4 regions of the Paenibacillus sp. JT31N7 genome follow, and region 4 is predicted to be linked to each of the others. Evidence: riboswitches for the same ligand, from Rfam matches in the RefSeq annotation. Region 4 holds a riboswitch; each other region holds the start of a gene.

Region 1 (5,766 bases), on a different contig from region 4:
CGATCACCATCGGCTCGCCGTTAATCAGCACGGACCTCAGGGAGCGCTTCGGCTTATCGGCACTGAGGTACATGCCTCCGGGGTAGCGCTTGTCCGTTTTGACGGCGAGCACGTAAGAACGCTCCGCATGAAGACGCGCAAAATACAGCCCGTGCAGGTTGTTAAATGGAAAGTGGGAAGCGGATACGACATGCGAGCTGCTGACGGTAAACCCGCCGCTCGTCTTGAGAATGGACGGACTCCCCGGCTCGTATCCGGTTACGGTCGTTTCCTCGTAAATCCGCCCTCCTTTGCGCACGATTTCTTCAGCCAGATGAGTCAGAAACGGGACCGGGTTGTATTGTGCCTGATTTTTCATTACGACCGCCCCTTTCGTTTCGAAAGGCAGAGCGGTTTTTTCTACATATGCACCGGGGATTCTCAATTTTTCATAAGCTTCGTATTCTTTGAACACTTTGTGCAGAGAAGAATCCGTATCCGTGTACACGATGGCATCTTGCTCTTCAAACTGGCACCGGATGTCGTGTGCCTTGACAAGATGACGCACGAACTGAAGAGCGTCCCGGTTCGCCTCGTAATACAAACGTGCTTTTTCTTCACCGAAGTCGGTAATATACTGATCGTAAATCAAATCGTGCTGGGCCGTAATCTTGGCGGTTGTATACCCCGTCGTTCCGTGCAAAATCCGCCCCGCGTTCAGAACCGCGACCTTCAAGCCCTTCATGGCAAGCAGATACGCCGTTGTCAGACCGGTAATTCCCGCCCCGACGATAGCGGCGTCCACCCGGATATTTTCGTTCAGCCTGGAATAGGAGGGAATTTGGGCGGAAGCCAGCCAGTACGATTCCGGAAACTGGGGAAAAGCGGCTGCTGATTTCGAATTCGTTTCGTTCACGTGGATTAGCTCCTTTTACCAATATTCTCCTAACTTCTCCAGAGTGACCTCATTCTATTCGTTCCGCCCAAAGTAAAAAAGCACCCTTCCGGATGCTTTTAAGGCTAATCAGGCGTTATCCACCTGCATAATGTCCATAAAAGGAACTTTCGTCAGCTGTTCGCCGTCCTGAACATGTACGAGTCTCGTCCGGGGATCCATGACCGTAATTCTGCCGTAGACCTGCTCTGCCCAGCCCCATACCGTAAGAAGAATTAGAGAATCCTCGTTCTTGGCTTCCACAAGCCGGTTCCCCAGTTCCTCCAGCTCGAATTCATCCCGGGTCGGACGTTTTACTTTTGCCTTTGCCATTATACCTCCTGAATGACGGTCTTACCTTTTGCCGTTTTATCTTTCTATCTTACCATGTTTATGGGGTTCTTCCAATGGTTTGGAAACTAGCGTTCCTATTTTCTTCCCGCGCGAATGTAAAAAAGAGCCCCTGCCCGGTTTGTACCGGGAAAAGGCTCCGATTATGGATGGCTTTTGTTTTATCGGTCCGAGAGCGGCTGCAGTAAAGACTTGCCTCCCCGCTCAGCCTTGAGGAACAGCCATCGTTTCCCGGCATTGTTTGGCGGCCGCAACCATGTTGCGCAGGGCGGCTGCGGTTTCCTCGCCGCCTCTCGTTTTGAGTCCGCAATCGGGATTGATCCAGAAGAGCTGCGGGTCAAGTACGCGCAGCGCGCGCTCGATCATGCTTACCATCTCTTCGACGGAAGGGACCCTCGGACTGTGAATGTCATAGACACCCAGACCGATTCCCTTCTCGTACGTATGCTGTTCGAAGCTTTCGATCAACTCCCCGTGGCTGCGGGAGGTTTCGATGGAAATGACGTCCGCATCCATATCACGGATAGACCCGATCATGTCGTGGAATTCGCAGTAACACATATGCGTATGAATCTGCGTCGTGGCCCGGACGTTCGCCGTAGTGCTGCGGAAAGCGTTGACCGCCCAGTCGAGATAAGCCCGGTGCTCTTCTTTCTTAAGAGGAAGGCCTTCGCGGACAGCGGGTTCGTCGATTTGGATCATTTCGATCCCCGCCTCTTCGAGAGCTTTCACTTCTTTCTCCAGCGCGAGGGAAATCTGGTAGGCGACTACGTCTCTGGACAGATCGTCCCGGACGAACGACCAGTTGAGAATCGTGACCGGTCCTGTGAGCATCCCTTTCACGGGACGTTTCGTGAGCGACTGCGCGTAGACGGTTTCCTCGACGGTCATCGGCTGCGTAAAGGCCACATCGCCGTAAATGACCGGCGGTTTCACACAGCGCGAGCCGTAAGACTGCACCCAGCCGTTGCGAGTGAAGGCGAAACCGTCCAGTTTTTCGCCGAAAAATTCCACCATGTCCGTCCGTTCGAACTCCCCGTGAACGAGGACGTCCAGATCCAGCTCCTCCTGCAGCTTCATCCATTTCCCGATCTCGCTCCGGATAAACGCTTTATACTGCGCGTCCGTCCATTCCGCTTTTCTCCATTTGGAACGTGCTTGTCTGACTTCCGCTGTCTGCGGAAAGCTTCCGATTGTCGTGGTCGGGAGAAAAGGAAGCTTCCACTTCTCGCGCTGAAGGGCACGCCGTTCGTTGAAGCTAGCGCTCCGTGCCGCCGGTACCTTCTGAAGCTGCAGGGCTGCCTCTTGGACGGCTTTGTTGCCGCGAGCTTCCGAGGACTGGAGGGCGGCAAGCGCTTTTTCGTTCCGCTGGAGCGCATCGCCGGTTTCCGCCGTTTGGGACACCGCCGCCTTGGACAGCAGGACGACTTCCTCCAGCTTCTCGTTTGCGAAGGCAAGGGCGTCTCTCAGCACCGGATCCAGCTTGTCCTCGTAAACAGCGGACACTGGCACATGCAGAAGGCTGCTGGACGTCTGGAGGATCACCCGCTCTTCCGGTACCACGGCAAAAATGTCATGAAGCGTATTCAGCTTCTCCTTCAGGTTGGCACGCCAGATGCTCCGGCCGTCCACGATGCCCACTCCCAAAACCTTGTCGGCAGGGAAACCTTCGCTCTTTAACAGCTGCAGCGTCTTTTCACCGCCGTGGACGAAATCAAGCCCGATCCCGTGAACGGGCAGCCGGACCACCCGGCTGTAGGATTCCACGGATTCAAAGTAAGTCTGGAGCATGATTTTCAGGCCCGGTGCGGCCTCCGCCAGCGCTTTGTAGATCCGTTCGATCCGTTCCAGATCCTGTGCGGACACGCTTGTCGAAAGCACCGGTTCGTCCACCTGCACCCATTCGGCGCCCTCCCGTTCAAGCTCGCGCAGCACTTCGCCGTAAAGCGGAAGCAGCCGGTCGATCCAGGCATCGGTTTCCGTCTCGGCGTACCCTTTGGACAATTTCAAAAAAGTAAACAGTCCGAGCAGTACGGGTTTGCCCTGGATTCCGAGCGTTTCTTTCGCTTCGCGGTAAGCTTTTAACGGTTTGTTCTCGACCAGCTCCGGCTTGGCGCTCTGGAGTTCCGGCACGATATAATGGTAGTTGGTGTTAAACCATTTGGTCATTTCGCATGCGGCCGCCCCATCTTCCCCTCTCGCCATCGCGTAGTAGGTGCCGACAGGCACTTCACCGCCCTCGTAATGAAACCGTGCCGGGACGATCCCGAACATAACGGCCGTATCCAGCACATGGTCGTAACCCGAAAAATCGTTGACGGCGATAAGCTCAATGCCTTTCTCCCGCTGAATGCGCAGATTTCCCAGACGGACCTCGGCCAGCTTGTCTGTCAGCTCCCGCTCCCCGATTTTACCGGCCCAGAAAGATTCCAGCGCCTTCTTCCATTCACGTCCCGCTCCGATCCTCGGGTATCCCAAACTGCTGCTTTTCAATGCGTTCATGATCTTGACCTCCTGATAGTGGCTTGAATTGGATGTTTGCATGAGTTCTCTGCTTCATTTGCTTATTTGTACGCGAAAAATAAGAAAAGGACGTCATTATCCCCGAAGCATGCAAGGATAAAGACGCCCTCTGTTTGTATAATCAGCGGCCCGTACTTTAACACCTCCCTATCTCCCGTAGGTAAAGCAGTGCTGTCAGAATAGGCAGGTCTCCTGGCTCCAGAATCATCATCTTCGGCTGCCTTCCCGGTCTAAGACCAGTGGCATAATCGCCTTGACTCCTCTGTTACAGTGGCGGGACCGCGCCGGTTTTTCACCGGACTTCCCTTTTAAGCTCCAGCTCCCCCGAGGGGCTGAGCACCTATTCCCAACATATTCAATTGGTTAACTTAGGAATGACTATACACAACGAAGCTTATTTATGCAAGCTTTATTCCAGAGGAATGCCGAAATATTTAAGCAGAGCTTCCTTGTAAGCCGCGTCGTTTTCAGGCACGAACGTGCGCACGCCTTCGGGCGTGAACAGCTTAAACTCCTTGCCGGAGACCGAATTGCGTCCCTCCCGGGTCCGTAGGGCTACCATCGCATCCTTAGCGAAAATGGAGTCCGGGCTGTGCTCGCACCAGAAGCTGGCCATGACAAAATCTTTGGGCAGCTGCGCCTCCTCGGTAAACGAGTAAATGCGCCTCCAACTGCCATGATGCTTCTCGCTGAGCACCCAGCCGAATACGGGGTCCCGCTCCATGGCGTAAAGCTCCTCGCCCTGCCGCTGTTCCAGCTTCTCGGCAAGACGGACAGGCCTCCGCGGCACGATGCCCCCGACACCTACGTCGCATAAGTAGCTGACTCCTTGCGCCTCCACTTTCAGCACGTGATGGCGGCGTTTGGGCGGCAGCTGTGTCTCGTCTCGCCAGAACCGGGCGACATAATCGGTAACCGGGTAGCCGAGCTTGCGCAGCAGCCAGCCGAACAGGGCGTTCAGCTCGAAGCAGTAGCCGCCCCGCCGCCGCTCGACGATTTTATGCCGCAGATACTTAATCTCCAGCGACAGCGGAACACCGTTCAGGATGTCCAGATTTTCATACGGTACGGTATGCAGATGCTGCTCCTGCAGCAGGGCCAGCGCTTCGTAACTGCCGTCCAGCGGCCCCTCGTACCCGATTCGGTTGAGGTAAGCCTCCACTTCAGGTTTCAAAGCTTCTCTATCCGTTCTCACGAGACATCCTCCTTTACGGCAGCCTCGCAGACCGTGATTTGTTTGGTGCGGAGATCCACAATACGGCTGCGCACATCGCATTTGGAAATGAACAGCGGCTTGCCGTCCCGGTCTATCCAATACGCGATGGGCAGCGAAACTTCGCTGCCGCGAAAGGATCCGTCCGCATGACTCGTCCCGATAACCATGGCATGATGCCGGGAAGCGATTTCTTTCGCTTTTGCAACCCATTCATCGAACTGTTCTTCACTGAACATGCCGACGCCGATCGGCTGAACAAACAAATCGGTCCCCCGGTTACCCGGCTCTCCTATCTCCTGCAAAACCAGTTCATCACATAGAATCGGAGTGATAATCAGGCCCTCTTCGTTTACGGATTTATATTCGCTGTATTTGGCCCGGTCCATCACGATCTGCCCTTCCCGGTTAATGATCACGGCCCGGTCTTTCGGATTTTTCGTTCCGCTTATAAGAAGAGTACGCGTACGGGCCGCAAGCTCGCATGCCAGAGATAGATTGGTATGTAAGTATCCTTCGGGGAAAACAGCCGCGGTTATGTCGGGATACATCATTAATTCCGCTTGCAGTTGTTCCAGGTTCCGCTCCAGCTTAGGCTGGCTGACGAGTATTTTCAATCTAACCACCTCCGACTTATTCTGAAAGATTCAACAACTTGGTGAAATAATCCTCCATGTTCACCAATTTTTGATGAGTTTCCGCGCAATCGGCATCATTATTTATTGCATTATCTGCCAGAGAACTCCATAATAGGAATCTGAGTTCT
Region 2 (5,766 bases), on a different contig from region 4:
TACAAATACCGAATTGGACTGCGGCAGCGATTTCCGATAAGAAAGAAAGGTTGATCCGGATGGAGAACAAAAGCGGCACAACTAATACCAATTTCATTAAAAACATCGTGATCGAAGATCTTAACGAAGGCCGTGTAGATACGGTCGTCACGCGTTTTCCGCCCGAACCGAACGGGTATCTGCATATCGGGCACGCGAAGTCGATCTGCCTGAACTTCGAACTCGCGGACGAATTCCGGGGCAAGACGAACCTGCGTTTCGACGATACGAATCCCGCCAAGGAAGACGAGGAGTTCGTCAGAGCGATCAAGGAAGACGTGCAGTGGCTGGGCTTTGAATGGGACGGCCTCTTTTTCGCTTCCGATTACTTCGACTATATGTACGAAAAAGCGCAGTTTTTGATCCGCAAAGGAAAAGCCTACGTGTGCCAGCTTAATGCGGATCAAATCCGTGAAGGCCGCGGAACGCTTACGGAGCCGGGCAAGGAAAGCCCGTACCGGGACCGTCCGGCGGAAGAAAGCCTGGATTTGTTCGAGCGCATGCGCAAAGGCGAGTTTAAGGACGGGGAAATGGTCCTCCGGGCGAAAATCAACATGGCTTCGCCGAATATCAACCTGCGCGATCCGGTCATTTACCGTATTTCGCACGCGCATCATCACCGCACCGGGGATGCCTGGCGCATCTACCCGATGTATGCTTTCGCGCATCCGTTGGAAGATGCCTACGAAGCGGTTACCCACTCCATCTGTACCCTGGAGTTCGAGGACCAGCGTCCGCTTTACGACTGGGTCATCCAGGAGTGCGAAACGGAACATGTACCGCATCAATACGAATTCGCCAAGCTGAAGCTGACGGATACGATCATGGGCAAACGCTATCTGAAGCAGATGGTGGACGAAGGGGTTGTGGACGGTTGGGACGATCCCCGCATGCCGACGGTTTCGGGGCTGCGCCGCCGGGGCTTTACGCCGGAATCGATCCGCAATTTCTGCCGCGAAATCGGCGTGACGAAGAGCGACAGCACGGTCGATGTGAAATACCTGGATCATTTTATCCGGGAAGATTTAAAATTGAAGGCTCCGCGCACGATGGGCATTCTAAAACCGCTGAAGGTGGTTATTACGAATTATCCCGAAGGCCAGGTTGAAATGCTGGACGCGGAAATCAACTCGGAGAACCCGGAGATGGGCGTCCGCCAAATTCCGTTTTCACGGGAGATTTATATCGAGCAGGACGATTTCATGGAAAATCCGCCGAGCAAATATTTCCGTTTATTTCCCGGCAACGAAGTGCGTTTGAAGCACGCCTACTTCATCAAATGCGAAGAAGCGGTTAAGGATGAAGCGGGTAACGTGATCGAGCTCCGCTGCACCTACGATCCCGAAACGAAGAGCGGTAGCGGGTTTACCGGCCGCAAAGTGAAGGGGACGATCCACTGGGTGGAAGCGAGCCGCGCCGTGCCTGCCGAGTTCCGGCTCTACGAGCCGCTGGTCCTTCCGGAACAGGAGGAGAAGGAAGAAGGAAGTACATTCCTCGACCGGATCAATCCGAATTCTCTGGAGCTTCTGAACGGCTTTGTGGAGGAGAACATGAAGGATGCGGAGGGCAACGATAAGTTCCAGTTTTTCCGCCACGGGTACTTCAATGTAGACCCTAAAGCCTCCACGAAGGACCATCTGGTCTTCAATTTGACGGTATCGCTGAAAAGCTCTTTCGATATCAAGAAAGCTTAAGCATCGCATCGGGAAAAGAGCGCGGCCCGGGTTTTAACGGCCGCACAAACGGGCTTTGCCCGGCTCGGTTCGAGACCTAACAAAAAGCAGGTACAGGAGAAATTCCTGACCTGCTTTTTTTTGCGTCGGCGAGAACCGGCTAGCTCTTCGCGGCAGCCGCTTGAAGCCGGGCCGTGAGCAGCTCCCCGAAGGCATCGGCGCTCCTTGGCGGGCCGGAGCCTTCCCGCAGCGCACGGGGAAGGGACTGCCACAGCCGGAGAAGCAGGGGCAGTTCCAGACCGATGCGTTCGATGGTCTCCGTCTCCGCGAAAACCTGCTCGGGCGTCCCCTGCAGCAGACATGCGCCCTTGTCCATGACCAGCACTTGGTCCGCCCACGTGTAGGCCAGGTCCATGTCATGGGTCGCCATGACCACGGTGACGCCGCTCCGCCCGATGTCCGCCAGCTCATCCAGCAGCAGCCGTTCCGACGCGCGGTCGAGATACGCCGTCGGCTCGTCGAGCAGCAGCAGGCTCGGCTCCAGCACGAGAACGCCGGCCAGAGTGACGCGCTTCTTCTGCCCGAGGCTGAGGTGATGGATAGGGGTGTGGGCGAGCTGTTCCAGGCCCATTCTTTCCAATACCGCCCCGGTCCGGACGCGGATTTCCGGCTCGGGAACGCCGGCGTTCCGCAAGCCGTAGGAGACGTCCTCGTACGGCGTACCGAGAATGAGCTGCTGCTCGGGGTCCTGGAACACGAGCCCCACCTGTCTGCGAAGCTCTTGCAGATCCTTACGTTTGTAGGACACAGGAGCACCCTTCCAGCGAACGGTTCCGGATTGCGGCCGGTGAATGCCGACGGCATGCAGGAAAAACGTCGATTTGCCGGAGCCGTTATGTCCGCAAAGCGCGATGTTCCGGCCGGCCGGAATCGTTAGGCTGAGTCCGTCCAGGGCCTTTTTTCCGGTGCCGGGATAGCTGTAGACGACGCCCGCCAGTTCCATAATCGGGTTCTGATTCTGATCTGGATTCGGATTCATGCGAGTCCCCTCCATTTCAGCCAAATCTGTGCTGCCGTCAGCATAAGAATCCCCATCACGCCTTCGGCTTTGTAGCGACGCGGGACGGGGGCCGCTTCATAGGGGGCAAGTTCGATCTGTTCCGTGAAGCCGCGGGAAGTGAGCCCGTAGGTTAGGCCACGGTAACGCTGCATCGTCCGGCCGAACAGATGAACGATCAGCAGAGCGGTATCGCGCAGCCCGCCCAAGAATCCGTTCTGGCCGCCCCGGCAGCGCTGGGCGGTCCGCATACCGTGAGCCGTATCGGCGAGCAAAAAAATGAAGCGATACATAATCAGGGTCAGCTCGATCACGATCTGAGGAACGCGGATTTTTTTCATCACCTGAAGAATTTCCAGCAAGGGTGTCGTGAACAAAACAAACTGCAGACAAGCCAGACAGGCGGAAACCCGCATAAACAGTTCCGCCGTGCGGGCTAAAGATTCCCCCGTGACATAAACGGTCCACGAACCGGCCGTTCCGATGGTCCACCCCGAAGAAAGGGGGGTCCCGGTCCCCGTATTTCTTCCGAATTCGAGCAGAAGAGCCGGAAGGCCGGCGGCGAAAAACAGCAGAGATCCGCCGTAAACGAGCCAGTAAAGCTTGCCGGGAACACGCGCATAAAGCAGGGACCAAAAGGTGATCCAGCCGAACACAGCCGCTTGAACCGGCGGCGTCCCGACATAGGACAGGATAAAGAGGCAGGCGGCGAATCCGCACTTCCAGACGGGGGAGATTCCCCGGAAAGCGTTGGCATAAGAAATCGTGTCAATCCGCTTGAGCATCATGCCTTGGGTTTCGGTTTGGAGGCTTTCCCCTTATACAGGCCGATCACATACCCGATAAAACCGGCCCCGAGCGCAGCCTGCAGTGCGAAAAGCATGCTTTCGGTTTCAGCCGGAGGCTCCATCAGCGACGCGAACCAGGGCTCGTAATCCGGAGCGATTTCTTGAATCGCTTCTTCCGCGGCTCCGTCCGCTCCCCCGAACTCTCCTTGGACGAAAACGAGCGGCAGCACGGCAAGCAGGACGACCGCAACCAGAATCCACACATTCTTTTTCCACGTTTTCATGAACGGTCAGCTCCCTTCAAATTGCGCTGCAGAGCGGAAATTTCATGCGGCGTGTAGGCTTGCAGCCAGCCCAGAACCAGTACCGTCAGCAATCCTTCGCTGATGGCGAGCGGAATCTGAGTCACGGCGAAAATGCCCGCAAATTTGGCGAAAGACGCGAGCATGCCGCCCTCGGCTGCGGGAAATGCCACTGCAAGCTGCACGGAAGTGACCAGATAGGTGGTCAGATCGGCAAGCGCGGCTCCCGTAAAGACGGAGAGCTTCTGCCTGCCCGTCGATTTGATCATGAGCTTGTACACGGCATAGCCGACAAACGGTCCCGCAACAGCCATGGAGAATGCGTTGGCACCCAGTGTCGTAAGACCGCCGTGGGCCAGCAGGAGGGCTTGGAAGAGAAGGACGACGGAGCCGAGGACACTCATGGGGAGCGGTCCGAACAAGATGGCTCCGAGTCCGGTACCTGTCGGGTGGGAGCTGCTCCCCGTAACGGAGGGGATTTTCAGGGCGGACAGAACGAACGTAAAGGCGCCGGCCAGGCCCAACATAAGCTTGAGTTCCGGCGTTTCTTTTGTAATTCGGACCAGAGCGCGGACGCCCAGAATGAAGAATGGCAGGAAGACAACCCACCAGAATAAGGCCCAGAAGGGCGGCAAAAATCCCTCCATGATATGCATGGCGTAAGCCGATTCCGGCTCGTTTATCAGGAAAAAGCAGACGATTCCGGCTATAAGCAGGAAAGACGCCAGGGGTTTGCGGATATTCATCGGAAATCCTCCTTTATGATGTGGGGCCGCCTTAATTGGCGGTGATGCGGCAGAACGGGGTTTTACCCGGCTGTGCTTTCGAACGCTGATTCTTTACACCGGCGGCCAGGCTGCCGGCTCCGCAAGCTCTTTCCGATGATTCCGATCCGGCGGTTTCCGGTCCCGGGCCTCTTTTCCGCACACAAAAAAAGACATCCTTCCCTTCGCACGGGAACACGATGTCTTATGCACGCAACAAAAAAAGTTTGCGATCTCAAACACCTCCCTATTCCTCGTAGGTCGTATCAGTGCTGTCAAAACAGGCAGGTCTCCTGGCTCGGGGCGTCCATACCGGCGCCTTCCCGGAACGTCTTAGTTCCAGTGGCTTCTTGCCGGATGTGAATGAGAGTGTTTCCCCTTACAGTGGCGGGACCGCGACGGCATTTCACCGTTCTTCCCTTTTAAATTTTAGAGTGTCTCTAAAATACCTGTTTCCACAAATATGCGGTTTTCCGTGATAATACTACAGGATGTCCCAAACCTTGTCAATTGCGGAAAAGGCGTGATTTTCAAGGCAGAAAGGCTGTCGGAATCCGCTTCGCGGGCTCTCTTTTAGCTGTTTTTTGCAATCGCTGTCTTTTAATTGGGCAAAAGAAAAACGAGAGGGGTTGGCCCGCCCTCTCGCGTAAAGTATTTTTATCGAATCAAAGCCTGAATTGCAAATCCGACTTATAGAACGAAAATGCCGACTACGCCCGTTACGATTCCCGTCAGGGCAACCATACCGGCTGTGAACCAGAGAACCCGCGCAGGAAAAGCCTTGCGCACCATAATCAGGGACGGCAGGCTAACGGCGGGCAGCGTCATGATAAGCGCGGCGGCCGGGCCCGTACCCAGTCCCAGGGCCATCATCGTTTTGGCAATCGGGATTTCCGCGGCGGTCGGGATGACGAACAGGGTTCCGGCCAAAGCGAGCCCGATCAAGGCGACGAGGCTGTTGCCGATCGCGGGGTCAAGGGCCGGGAACAGCCAGGCGCGTACGGCGCCGAGAATGAACACGGCGATGAAGTAAACGGGAACCACGGTCCAGAACATCGTCCAGAGCGCTTTTAGCCAGCGGACGACAACCGGTCCGGACTGCGGCTGCATAGCCGGCGTCTTCGGAAGCTCGCCGGTCACTAC
Region 3 (5,766 bases), on a different contig from region 4:
GCACCTGCTCCCAATTCTGTTGATCGTGTCTCCCCGCCAAGTTACCTTCCCCCTACCGGCTCTTGCACCGCACAAAACCGCCTTCCGTCGGAAAGCGGTTTTTGTTTTTGCCCTAGCCTCTACTTCCCCAGATCTGCGAAATCACCGGCATACGGATACACGTAGGGGGACGAAGGCTCTTTGATTTTTTGGATAACGGCTCCCTCCAGCTTCATCACGTCTTTATTTTCGTAGACGGACTTTCGGATCGTGCCTTTCACCGTCACCCATGCGTCCTTGGGATACGATTCCGCACCCGGAGCCTCCACGATAACGCCGTACGGGGATGCATCGGCCGAGCAGCACTGCATCGTCAGTCTTGCGACGACGAACTGGTTTTTGGGCATGCCGTCCTCCCGGTAAACGAAGCCGCTGATTTCCATTTGTTTCCCCGCAAAATTCCCGGCGAACAGATCTACTGCCGTCAGCGTCTCCATAAAGCCTTTCTCACCGATAAGAATGGTTTTGTTTTGATAAAGCCGCATGGCCAGCTTCGCGTACTCTTCCGTAAACCGGCTGCCTTTGAACATCTCCTTAAGCTTGGCTTCTTCCGTATCTCCCTCGCCCTGACTTGCTTCCCCTGATGATAGTTGCTTGTGGGGAGGATCGTCCCGGGGACCTTCGTTCCTCTGCGTCTGGAGGTTGGAGGTATTCAATTGAATCCCTTTAACCTGAACGATATCGCTCCCCGTTATCCGGTCGGGCAGCAGAAAGCCGAGCAGCAGCGGTAAAAGGAACAAGGAATAAGCCGCACCGTGCGAAAGCTTCGATTTCCGTACATCGGGCTCGCATCCGCAGTCGAGTTCCCCGCCTGCGGCGGGCTGCAGAGCCAGATAAATCTGGATCACGGCCAGCACGAACAGGGCAATCGCCGAAGCTTTGACGTACGGTACCAGGCGGGGCGCCAAATAATGCGGCATACTGCCCGTTTTGACGAGATAAACGATATAAAACGAAAACCCGCATAGAATCGCCGCCCTGATAAAATAATGGAAGGCGTAAACGCGCCTGTCTTCCACCCGGTCCACCTCCCGAATTCAAATCCTTATTTGAAAAATAGGTGCTCGACCATAACAGAACCGGCAAACACGGTCACCGTTATTACTGCGGCAAGCAGCAGGACAAACTTCGTTTTGAAAACGGATAGAAGCATCAGCGTGCTTTTAAAATCGAGCATGGGACCGAAAACGAGAAACGTGAGCAGAGAACCTTTGGAAAACGTCTGGAGAAAGGAAGAAGCGACAAATGCGTCCGAGGTGGAACAGAGCGACAAAATATAGGCAAATCCCATCATAAACAGATGGGGAAGCACCTCCCCCTCCCCCAGCGCCGACAAATCGCCTCTCGGCACAAACGCCTGAATAACGGCCGTGATTAGAGAGCCGAAAATAAGATATTTCCCCATATCGAAAAATTCCCCGCCCGCGTGACCCATCATCGTAACGAATTTACCGCCCCCCTGCACGTGCGTGCAGTCTTGTCCGTTTCCGGCGTACAGCGATTTCAGGCTGTGTTTCAGAGGATTTTTGTTTATAAACGCGTAGACGAACAAGCCGATAAATGCGCCCGCTCCCAGGGCCAGCCCCATCCGGGCGTACAGCATTTCGGGATTCATCCGGAAGGCCGTGTACGTAGCCGCATAGACAACCGGATTGACGATAGGGCCTACCAGAATGACGACTACCCCTATGTAGAGCGGCATTCCCTTGTTGATCAGCCGCCGGACGACCGGAATCATACCGCACTCGCAAATCGGAAACAGAATGCCGAGCAGGCAGGCGAACACGAGTCCGAGAAAAGGGTTCCGGGGGATCGCTTTACGGATCCACGTCTCCGGGATATAGACCTGCATGAACGAGGAAAGCACCACACCCAGCATAATAAAAGGAACCGCTTCGAGCACGATGCCGATGAACATCGTCTTGAACAGCCGGATGACCGAGGGGTCCGGCAAAACCGCATTTCCTGTCCGTAAGGCTTGCCAGGCCAGTACAGCCAGGAAACTTCCCGCTGCGATAACCATCAGGTTTCTTTTCCTCATCCTTCTGCTTGTTCCGTCGAAATGCACGATCTCCCCTCCTTTTTGCAGCAGTCACTTTATTTTAATCGTAATTATTACGTTTTTCAACAAAAAAGACTTCTCCCTCAAACGATTCCCGTTATTCATCCCTATGCGAGTCTGTCCGAATCTATGACAAGCCCTTCCCTTGTCCGGTCGTGAAGACAAAAAAATCCCGGCACGCGAAATCGCGTTACCGGGCAAATGCTTCAGCGGGGTCTGATTTAAACCTGCACCAACCGCTTCACTTCCGTGGGCAGGTCGGCAGGTTCCAACCGTTTTTCCGGCTTCCAGTAAAGGAGTGCCGCTTTGAAATGGTGCGGGTAAATCAGCTTGCCGTCTTCTTCACGTACATAAGCGTATAACAGGTCAACCGCCTTCTTGCGGTCATACTCCTTGTCCAAAACCGCGCTCAGGTTGTCTTTCAGCAGCTCTTCCTCCGTATCGTAGGCGTATGTTTTGTGCAGGTTGACGATTTTACAGTTCGCATCGATTCCCAGCTCGTAAAGCAGATTGTGCAAATGGATGTAATCTCTGCGTTGAAACTTGATCCTGCAGCCCAACTGCTCCTGGATGTCTTTGTAATGCGGTCTTTCGGGACCGCTAACCATGCCCGCGATTCCAAGACGCTTCGCCGTGTTGTTGATATGCAGAAGCGCGCGATCGATCTCCTGCATCCGATAGTAACAATTGACGCCGAATACCACGTCGGCTCGCTCCACCTCGGGAAGTTCTTCCCACTTGGCATGCACGAAGTTTACATGATTCCAGCCCTTCCGCTCCGCTGCGGCTTTCAGGAAAGCAAGCACGCTCTCGGAGCTGTCGACGCAGGTGAGGGAACCCGCTTTCTCGGCCGCTTCGAATGTATAGTTTCCCCAGCCGGGACCGATTTCCAGCACATCCTCGCCGGGATCGATAAAAGAAATCAGCTCCTTGCGCAGGTCGGCGACCCAGGAATCCACCCCGGATTGTTCCTTCTTTTTCATAAAAGCGTTCCAGAACCCTTCTTCCTTGACGTCATCCGTCATCCGTACGGGAAGATTTCCGTCCCAGTCCTTCATGCCCTCCTGCCAGAGGGTTTTATAATTCGTATTTAATTTAACTCCGTAATACATCCGTTTTCCTCCCCGGCCCGTTTGAACATTTTTTGTTACGAGCTGCCTATTTTCTTATGCGTAATTAGTACGGTTAAAATGCGGCGGACTTTATTTTGCCTGTATGGCCGGAGGCGTAAATACATCCGAAACAAATAAAAACATCCCGCCGGAGGCAGGATGTTCGGGTTCATCGCATGAATACGCCCGGATTCCTTCTTTTAGCAGATGAAAGCAGAAGGACCCTGACGATTAGGGAGAACATTCGCATCAACGCCATCCTATATCCGCGTAGGAATGAAGTTACCGGTAAACAGGCAGGTCTCCTGACTCGGGAATCCTATGCGCGCCTTCCCGGATTAACCAGTGACGTGATGCGCTTCGGCCGGGGGATTCTCCCCTTTCCCCTTACAGTGGCGGGTCCGTATCGGAATTGCACCGAACTTCCCTTTTAATCCGTTCCCTCTCCCCAGAGAAAGAACCGGAACCTGTTTGATAAAGAATGTTTGATATTCACTTGTCTTAAGAAAAGCATCTATGCCACACAACTTCACGGTTAATAGTAGTCCAAATCCGGCGTTTTGGCAAATGACCGGAGCAAACGGGCAAGCATGTGTACCGGTAAGGCGGGCCCGCCAAACTTCGAACTATAGTGGAGCCGCGACGGGTTATGACTCCGCTATTCCCCTTCCATAATCAGGTTTATTTGATTAATAAACTCTTTTGCTCGTTCAAGCTGTTTATAAGCAAATTCCAAATCCCCGTTGCCTGAAAGTGCGAAATCCAAGTTACCTAAAGTGGACATAAGTATGCGTGCGGTAACAGCAAATCCAAAAGCTTGCTTATCGGCCTGATTATTTATCTGACTCCAGATATATTGAAAGGTTGGCTCCTGAATTCCGTTGAATAAGGCAAGATTGCCTACAAATGAAGCCAAATCCCAGTATGCGGGCATCCAGGATAAATCTTCAAAGTCCGACCAGACCCAGCCTTCAGGACTCGGTAATAAGTTTCTTGAATGGGCATCTCCGTGAGACGGTATTAGCAAGCTTGTTTCGAGACGCATCTGTTTATCAATCGCGAAGAACACATTTAGCAGATCTTGTATACGCTGATCCGGAAGCTTCATTAATCTAAAAGCCGATTGACATGTCCGCTCCCAAACACCAAGCAGAGGAATCTCGCCGGTAAAATCTTTCAGTGCCAGTGAAAGTCTATTAACCAGTTCAACTGCTTCGCTTGGCGAAGGGCATTGCAGTTCTGTGGGGGGAACATACTTCCAAAACGTCATCCATGTGCCGCCAATATCGTATGGTCCTGCATCCGTACGATCAGTTGGCAATAGCACTGGCACACCCTTGGAATGGAGATGACGGGCTGCCCTTAATTCACGGTCAAGTACCTTATACGCATAATCTGCATCATCTTTTGAAAGCACAGTGGCTATTCGGGCCACAATCGGATACGGGGCCAAATGAACGATCAGGTTCCCGCCATTACCAAGCTCGAGAGGGGTAATGTCCTTTAATCCGGCTTTTTCTGCTATTAAAACCGTTTTTGAAATAAAGTGGCTATTATTCGGCACTCCGAGGGCTCCTTAATTAAGGTTAAAAATATTTTAGCATCGTTCTCGTATCCCAGATAGGTATTAAATATTTAACAATCAACTATTCCCCATTAACTCTTCTGTTAACTTGATCTTCCGTCTGGAGGTACTGACAACTTGCGAATTTCCGCTCTTCGACATAGGCTGTCATAACCCACCGCGAACGGAGTCTGAGAAGATGAGCCTGTCAAAGGTCCCCAAGCATCTCGCCTGGCACGAAACCTTGGAGCTTCACGAGCTTGTGAGCCTTCAAACCGGACAACTGATCGCTTTTAAGCAAAAATTGCCGACGCTTACGGACGAAGGGCTTCGAACGCTGTTCAGAGAGGCGATACAAACCTTGGAGCAGAACCTGAAAGAACTGCTTGCGTACTATCCCGAAACGCTTGTCGCCTCCAGGACTAAAAAGCCCGAGCTGCCCGTCCTGGAAACGGGTCAACTTCTCGGTTTTGCTAAAACCGCTGTCCGAAGCTACGCCTGCGCCCTTACGGAAACGGCGACTCCCCGCCTCCGGGCAACCTTTGTGAAGCATCTGCTGAGAGCGGTCGAATTTCACGCCAAAGTATTCAACCGGATGTATGCGGACGGCTCTTATCCCGCTTACGAGCTGAAGGAACTGCTGGAAAGCGACGCGGCAAACGCTCTGGCTGCCCTCTCCCTCGAATAACGCAAAAAAGACCGTCAAGGAACGGTACGACTGTTCCTTGACGGCTCTTCGGCGGTCGTGCGACGGCTTCCGCCTTCGCACGACCCTTATTGAAACCGGTAGGTCCATAACCGCTCGCGGCCGAACCGGTTCTGCACCTCTTCATCGTTCGCGGATTTGCCGCTCAACTGTCCGTTCAGCTGGAACTGGGAGCTGTGGGCAAGTATCGAGCCCAGCTTCTGTCCCAGATACGGTCTGACATCGTTCACGATATCCGCTTTGCCGAGCACCTCTTCGCATCCTTTGGAAAAAGCGATGCAGT
Region 4 (5,766 bases):
TTGAAGATGGCTTGCTCACCCTGCTTGTAAAATTGAAGCGTTTGTTTCGCGCCTCCTGCGGAAACTTCACCCGCACCGCTTGCCGAGCCGCCTTCCCGGCTCATTTTAAATGTCCCGTTTGCACTCAGAGCCGCGTTTCCGTTGTCCCGCAAAGATCCTGCCGCCTGAACGGTCACGCTTTTGACTGTTTTCGTGTTCTTCAAGGCCGACTTATAGGCGTCGTACCCCGAAGTTCCGGCCATGGCATTAATTCCCGTCGTGGCCATCATGAGACTGCTGATTCCGATTACACTTCCCAGCACAAGCCATTTCTTGTTCATATTCATCCTCCTGAACGATTCCGTATTTAACTGCCACTGTCATCATAGGCCTAAAAAATAAACCCCTTATGAAGCATCTATTAAAACTTTCTTAAATCACTTCCCCGTTATCCTTTTAGATTCAAAATATACAAAAAAAAGCCCCTTTCGCAGGGGCTCATTTCATTCCATATTCGGTCAGGGACTCTAAACGGTATTGCCCAAAGGCTGGATAGCTAGAGAAAACTTATTTTTTATGTACTTTATCCGGATATAACCCTTCCGCCAGCGTCTGCAGAGCGATCGGTGCGCGGATTCCTTCGGAAGCGGCCGACAGAGGGAGAACGAGCAGCCGCTTGTTCTTGATGGCCGGAATATCGGCCAGCTCCCTTTTACCCAGGAGAAGCTCTTTCTTCTTCTCTACCGGCGTATCGCCGTAATCCATGATGACAATCACGTCCGGATTGCGGCTGACCACCTCTTCCCAGCTGACTTCGACCCAGCTTTTCTGAATGTCGTCGAAAATATTTTTACCGCCGATCATGTTGATCAGGCTCGTAATGTACGTGTTGGCCGCCGTAAATGCTTTGTCTTCCCCGTTGTCGTAAATGAACACTTTCAGAGGAGTATCGACTGTGCCGATTTGCTCCTGAATGTCTTTCAAGCGCTGCTTCATGCCGTCCACGAGCTCATTCGCTTTAGCCTCCACCCGGAAAATGCGGCCGATATTCAAAATATCCCGGTACACATCGTCCAGAGTCGGAGCGGTCTTATTGGAAGATTCCTGCAGGTAAGTCTGAACCCCCTGCTTGGCGAGTTCTTCCCGGGTACCCAGACTTTTCTCCGTAAAGGCGCTCTTCCAGCCCGCATAGGCAAAATCCGGAGCGGCCTCCGCGAAAACTTCCTTGGACGGATATGTTTTGGCGAGCACGGGAACCCGCTTGTAAGCTTCCTGCAGCTCCGGGAGGATCTGATCGTCCAGGTAAGCGGTGCCGGCCATGTTTTTCTCCAGGCCAAGCGCAAGCATCACTTCCGTAGCGTGCTGATTTAGTGTCACGGCCCGTTTAGGCGCTTCCGTAAAATGAAGCTTCTGCCCCATATTATCCAAATCTACGGCAGCCGCCGGTGTTTCCGTTGTCTCCACAGCACCTCTCGGGACAAGTTCTTTGGTGGAGTCAGCAGCGGAGCAGGCGCTTAGAGCGGCCATGCAAACAAGAGTCAGGCATACGAATAAAGAAAGTTTAAGAGATCGCATAAGGTTCAAAAGAATTCCTCCGTCTATTTTATTCCGGCGTTAAAAAGAGATTCCGGCAAATACGTAATGACCGGCTTGCCCGTCAGGGCGTGCAGATTCACCTCGGCGTGAACGCCGAATATGTCCCGGAGAACAGCAGGGACGAGAAGATCGGCGGGCGTTCCTTCCGCCGCAATCTTTCCCTCGCTGATGATGTAGAGACGGTCGCAATAGTATGCGGCCATGTTCAGATCGTGAAGGGCGGCCAGCGTCGTCATGCCCAGGGAGCGGACAAGCTCCATGATCTGCAGCTGGTAGCGGATATCCAGGTGGTTCGTCGGCTCGTCCAGAATCAAGAACTTCGCCTGCTGCGCCAGTGCCCGGGCGATAAGCACCCGCTGCTTCTCGCCACCGGACAAGGTCGCAAAGCTGCGTTCTCCGAATGGACCGAGTCCCACTGTCTCCAAGGCGCGAAAGCAAATTTCCCGGTCCGCCTCCGTATCGCTTTCGTACCATTTCTTGTGGGGATATCTTCCCATCAGAACCATGTCGGCGACGCTGAAGTCGAATTCGACAGAAGATTCTTGGCTGACGACGGCCATCAGTTCGGCCGCTTTTTTGTAAGGCATGTTCAGCAGTTCCCGCTCATCCAGAAGCACCTGTCCCGCGTCCGGCTTAAGCTCACGGTAGAGCGTTTTGAGCAGGGTCGATTTCCCGCTCCCGTTCGGGCCGATCAGGCCGATAAACTCGCCTTCGCGGACGGCAAGGTTTACGGAGTCGAGAATTTTCCTGGCACTTATGCTCAAGGAAAGATGATTTGCTTCCAGGTTCATTTTGAAGTTCCTCCGAATGCGTATGAGCTTCTGCGGAGCAGCCAGATGAAGAACGGGCCTCCGCAAATCGCCGTAACGATGCCGATCGGCAGTTCTTCCGGCGCAAGCACGAGCCTGGCCAGAACGTCGGCCCATATGACGTAGACGGCCCCGAAAAGGACGCTGACCGGAAGCACCTTGCGGTGGTCGGAGCCGATCATCAGCCGGACGATATGGGGGATCATCAGGCCGACAAAACCGATCGAGCCGCTGACGGACACGATCGTTCCCGTAATCAGCGCGGTCACGATCACAAGACAGGTCCGGAACGCCGGCACATTGACCCCCATCGTTCCCGCCGCGCCTTCGCCCACGAGAAGAGCGTTTAAGGACCGATGCTGAAAGAGCAGGAAAAGGATACCGGACACTACGATCAGAGCCGGTGCGGTGAGGTATTCCCACTTGGCGCCGGCCAAGCTGCCCATCAGCCAGTACACGACGGAGCGGATGCCCTGGGCGTTCGGCGCCATCGTGACGATGAAGCTCGTAAACGCCGACATCATGCTCGCAACGGCGGTTCCCGCAAGCAGCAGCCGGGTAGTCGAAATGCGGCCCCCGACCCTCGCGAAGGTAAAGACAAGCGCCATGGCGATGAGGGAGCCGATAAAGGCCGATACCGGCAGTGCGTAAGCGCCCAGAAACGAGAATCCTCCGAACAGCAGAACAAGGGTAGCCGCAACCGACGAACCGGACGATACCCCGAGTATGTAAGGGTCGCCGAGCGAATTGCGGATTAGCGCCTGGATCGTCACCCCGACTGCGGACAGGCCCGCCCCTACCACGAGACCGAGCAGAACGCGGGGAAAGCGGATGTTCCAAATAATTTGCTCCTGCGCTTTCGTCCAATCGTGTTCGATCAGGCTTCCGAATCCCGGCATATGCGAAAAAGCGATTTTCCAGACCGTGACGGGCTCGATCCGTACGGAACCGAGCATGACGGCAGCCGTCACGGAGATCAGAAGGAAAAGCGACAAGCCGCCCAGCAGGAGCGGAAAGGCCGTTTGCCCGCGTGCCGTTCCGTATTTTTTGGCGGATGAGCCCTGAGAGCCCCCGGCCTCCCCCGACTCCCGTACCGTTTCTTTATTGCAAACCGATTGCAAATTCTCACCTCGACCGTTGATATATTTAGGGCTGCCCATGCAAAAAGGCGCCCCCCCCCTTCGTTGGCAGACAAAGGGAAAGACGCCCGTGATTTCGGTACAGAACGCATCTAACACCTCCCTATCTCCCGTAGGTTGATCGTGTTACGGATACAGGCAGGTCTCCTGGCTATCAGCGTCATCATCGGCAGCAGTCTTCCCGGTACGGATACCAGTGACACTCGTTGCTGCGACTCTTCTGTTACAGTGGCGGGACCGCGCCGGTATTGCACCGGACTTCCCTATTAAGCTGTACCGCGTTAAAATTCCAGCGGCAAGCACCTGTACCGAATTATTCAATTCATCATCGTCCGGCCGGAATACGAACCGGAAGTATCTTGTCTATCATAGCGGATAAGCCCGAAATCGGCAACAATTACCATCCCGATCAATCCGGCAGAAGCCCCCGGATCTGTTCTCTGACAGCGGGATTATCCAGATCGCGACCGAGAACGGATACCATGCCCCGGTCATCGCGTGAGCGGATCAACCGCCCGATGCCCTGCCTCAGACGGAGCAGCATGTACGGCATGTCTACGTCTTCGTACGGCTGAGCCGAATCTTTCCGCTTGGCCGCGAAGACGGGATCGTCCGGAGGAAACGGAAGCTCCCAGACGATCACATGGGACAAGGATGGTCCCGGTATATCAAGCCCTTCCCACAACGTTACCGCGCAGAGGACACTTTCCTCATCGTTTTGGAACGACGAAATGAGGTGGCTGATTTCCGCCGAGCCTTCAAACAAAAACCGGTAAGCGGCAGACTCGGGATACAGCGCCAAGCTCCGTCTGAAGGTTCCCAGCGCCTCGCGGGACGGGAACAAGATAAGCGCCCGGCCGTCGGATTCCTGGAGCAGTTCCAGAACCCGACCGGTTTTGTCCTCTTCCGGCTTATCGGGATACAGGCTCGCCTTCATTTGAGCGCTGTAATCGTAAGGTGAAGGGACGGAGAACGATAGGAAGCTTTCGATGCCCAGACTGCCCGCCATATAGTCGAAAGAGCCGTTGACGGACAAGGTCGCGGAAGAAAACACGACCGGCATTTTTTTCGAGAACACGCGGTCTCTTAAAATTTCCTTGACCATTTTCGGCATAATGACAAGGGTAATGCCGTCGGAATCCTCGGTAACCCATGAAATGAGCTGACCCGGCTTATCGAACAAACTCAAAGCAAGCTGAATCATTTCCAGGTGCTCCTCGACGATTTTGAGCTGGTAATCATCCAGCGTGGACAGTCCGCTCTCGAATACGAGTTCTTCCTCGATCACGTCGATCAACTGCCGGAACCGGCTTACTTCCCGCTTCAACTCCTCGCTCCAGGCGAATTCCTTCCGATCCGAGGCCGGGACGGAATAACTGCCGGTTTCCAGCACACGGAACAGCGTTTCACTCTGGACGATGGCTTCCTCGATGGCCAGCGCGAGCGTTTCTCTAACCTCGCCTTCCAGCAGCCGGATGACGATGCTTTCGAATACCGAATGCTTCAATTTGTAGGTGAGCGCGTTCTGCGCGGCCGTTTCAAGCAGATGCCCTTCATCGAAAACGACGGAGCTGTGCTCCGGCAGAAGAGGCAGCTGGCCTTCCCGTTTTCTGGCCTCGTAGGTCCAGACATGCTCCATGTAGAAGTCATGGGAACAAATAATCAGGTCGGCGGACTTGCGGTAATGCTCGCGCGACAACGTCTGGCCGCAGCGGTGGCGCTGGCTGCAGACGAGGCAGTCCTGGAACACGTCCCAGCCGATCCGGCCCCACTGCTCGTCCGTCAACTCCGGGTACTCCTTACGGTTGCCGTACGGAAAGAAGGACTGAAGCGTATCCGGATAGTGGACGAACGCGGGAAGGCCGTGATAAATCTCGCTGAAGACTTCCTCATCGTCGGAGCCGCCGCCCCGGGTATCGTCCAGTTTATTCAGGCAGATGTACTGGTGCTGCGACTTGCCCATCCGGGCGTCAATCGTCAGATCGAGATGCCGGGCAAGCTTGGCGATATCCCCTTCGGGTTTGACCAGCTGCTCGATCAGCGACTCGTCCGCACACGCGATAATCGCGGGCTTCCTCGTGTAGCGGGCATAAGTAAGAGCGTAGAGCAGGTACACCAGCGTTTTCCCGGTTCCCACTCCCGCTTCCGCAAAGATGGTCTGTTTCTCCTGGTAAGCCCTCTCCAGCTGAAACGCCATATAGATTTGTTCATCTCTCACTTCAAAACCGGCTTCCGGCAGAAGC

The links. Region 4 has a riboswitch for cobalamin ahead of AC58P5_RS17735 (FecCD family ABC transporter permease). Riboswitches for the same ligand answer to the same signal wherever they lie in the genome.
Region 1: it holds a riboswitch for cobalamin, as region 4 does, so the genes downstream of both, metE (5-methyltetrahydropteroyltriglutamate--homocysteine S-methyltransferase) here and AC58P5_RS17735 (FecCD family ABC transporter permease) in region 4, are expected to answer to the same signal.
Region 2: it holds a riboswitch for cobalamin, as region 4 does, so the genes downstream of both, AC58P5_RS20195 (energy-coupling factor ABC transporter permease) here and AC58P5_RS17735 (FecCD family ABC transporter permease) in region 4, are expected to answer to the same signal.
Region 3: it holds a riboswitch for cobalamin, as region 4 does, so the genes downstream of both, AC58P5_RS03740 (class I SAM-dependent methyltransferase) here and AC58P5_RS17735 (FecCD family ABC transporter permease) in region 4, are expected to answer to the same signal.

What each region holds. Positions count from the first base shown of each region.
Region 1 is NZ_JCAUAT010000001.1:199,168-204,933, reverse strand. It holds gene AC58P5_RS00890 (FAD-dependent oxidoreductase) at 1-895, opposite strand, end outside; gene AC58P5_RS00885 (YolD-like family protein) at 1,004-1,246, opposite strand; gene metE (5-methyltetrahydropteroyltriglutamate--homocysteine S-methyltransferase) at 1,469-3,766, opposite strand; cobalamin riboswitch at 3,953-4,146, opposite strand; gene AC58P5_RS00875 (arylamine N-acetyltransferase family protein) at 4,197-4,982, opposite strand; gene AC58P5_RS00870 (hypothetical protein) at 4,979-5,626, opposite strand.
Region 2 is NZ_JCAUAT010000004.1:340,501-346,266, forward strand. It holds gene AC58P5_RS20175 (glutamine--tRNA ligase/YqeY domain fusion protein) at 60-1,733, shown strand; gene AC58P5_RS20180 (energy-coupling factor ABC transporter ATP-binding protein) at 1,873-2,751, opposite strand; gene cbiQ (cobalt ECF transporter T component CbiQ) at 2,748-3,557, opposite strand; gene AC58P5_RS20190 (energy-coupling factor ABC transporter substrate-binding protein) at 3,554-3,841, opposite strand; gene AC58P5_RS20195 (energy-coupling factor ABC transporter permease) at 3,838-4,605, opposite strand; cobalamin riboswitch at 4,890-5,091, opposite strand; gene AC58P5_RS20200 (permease) at 5,314-5,766, opposite strand, start outside.
Region 3 is NZ_JCAUAT010000001.1:888,150-893,915, forward strand. It holds gene AC58P5_RS03730 (TIGR03943 family putative permease subunit) at 120-1,058, opposite strand; gene AC58P5_RS03735 (permease) at 1,085-2,107, opposite strand; gene AC58P5_RS03740 (class I SAM-dependent methyltransferase) at 2,323-3,213, opposite strand; cobalamin riboswitch at 3,492-3,699, opposite strand; gene AC58P5_RS03745 (phosphotransferase) at 3,872-4,777, opposite strand; gene AC58P5_RS03750 (spore coat protein) at 4,977-5,465, shown strand; gene bshB2 (bacillithiol biosynthesis deacetylase BshB2) at 5,552-5,766, opposite strand, start outside.
Region 4 is NZ_JCAUAT010000003.1:695,788-701,553, reverse strand. It holds gene AC58P5_RS17750 (hypothetical protein) at 1-320, opposite strand, end outside; gene AC58P5_RS17745 (ABC transporter substrate-binding protein) at 547-1,554, opposite strand; gene AC58P5_RS17740 (ABC transporter ATP-binding protein) at 1,578-2,366, opposite strand; gene AC58P5_RS17735 (FecCD family ABC transporter permease) at 2,363-3,544, opposite strand; cobalamin riboswitch at 3,644-3,845, opposite strand; gene AC58P5_RS17730 (ATP-dependent DNA helicase) at 3,933-5,766, opposite strand, start outside.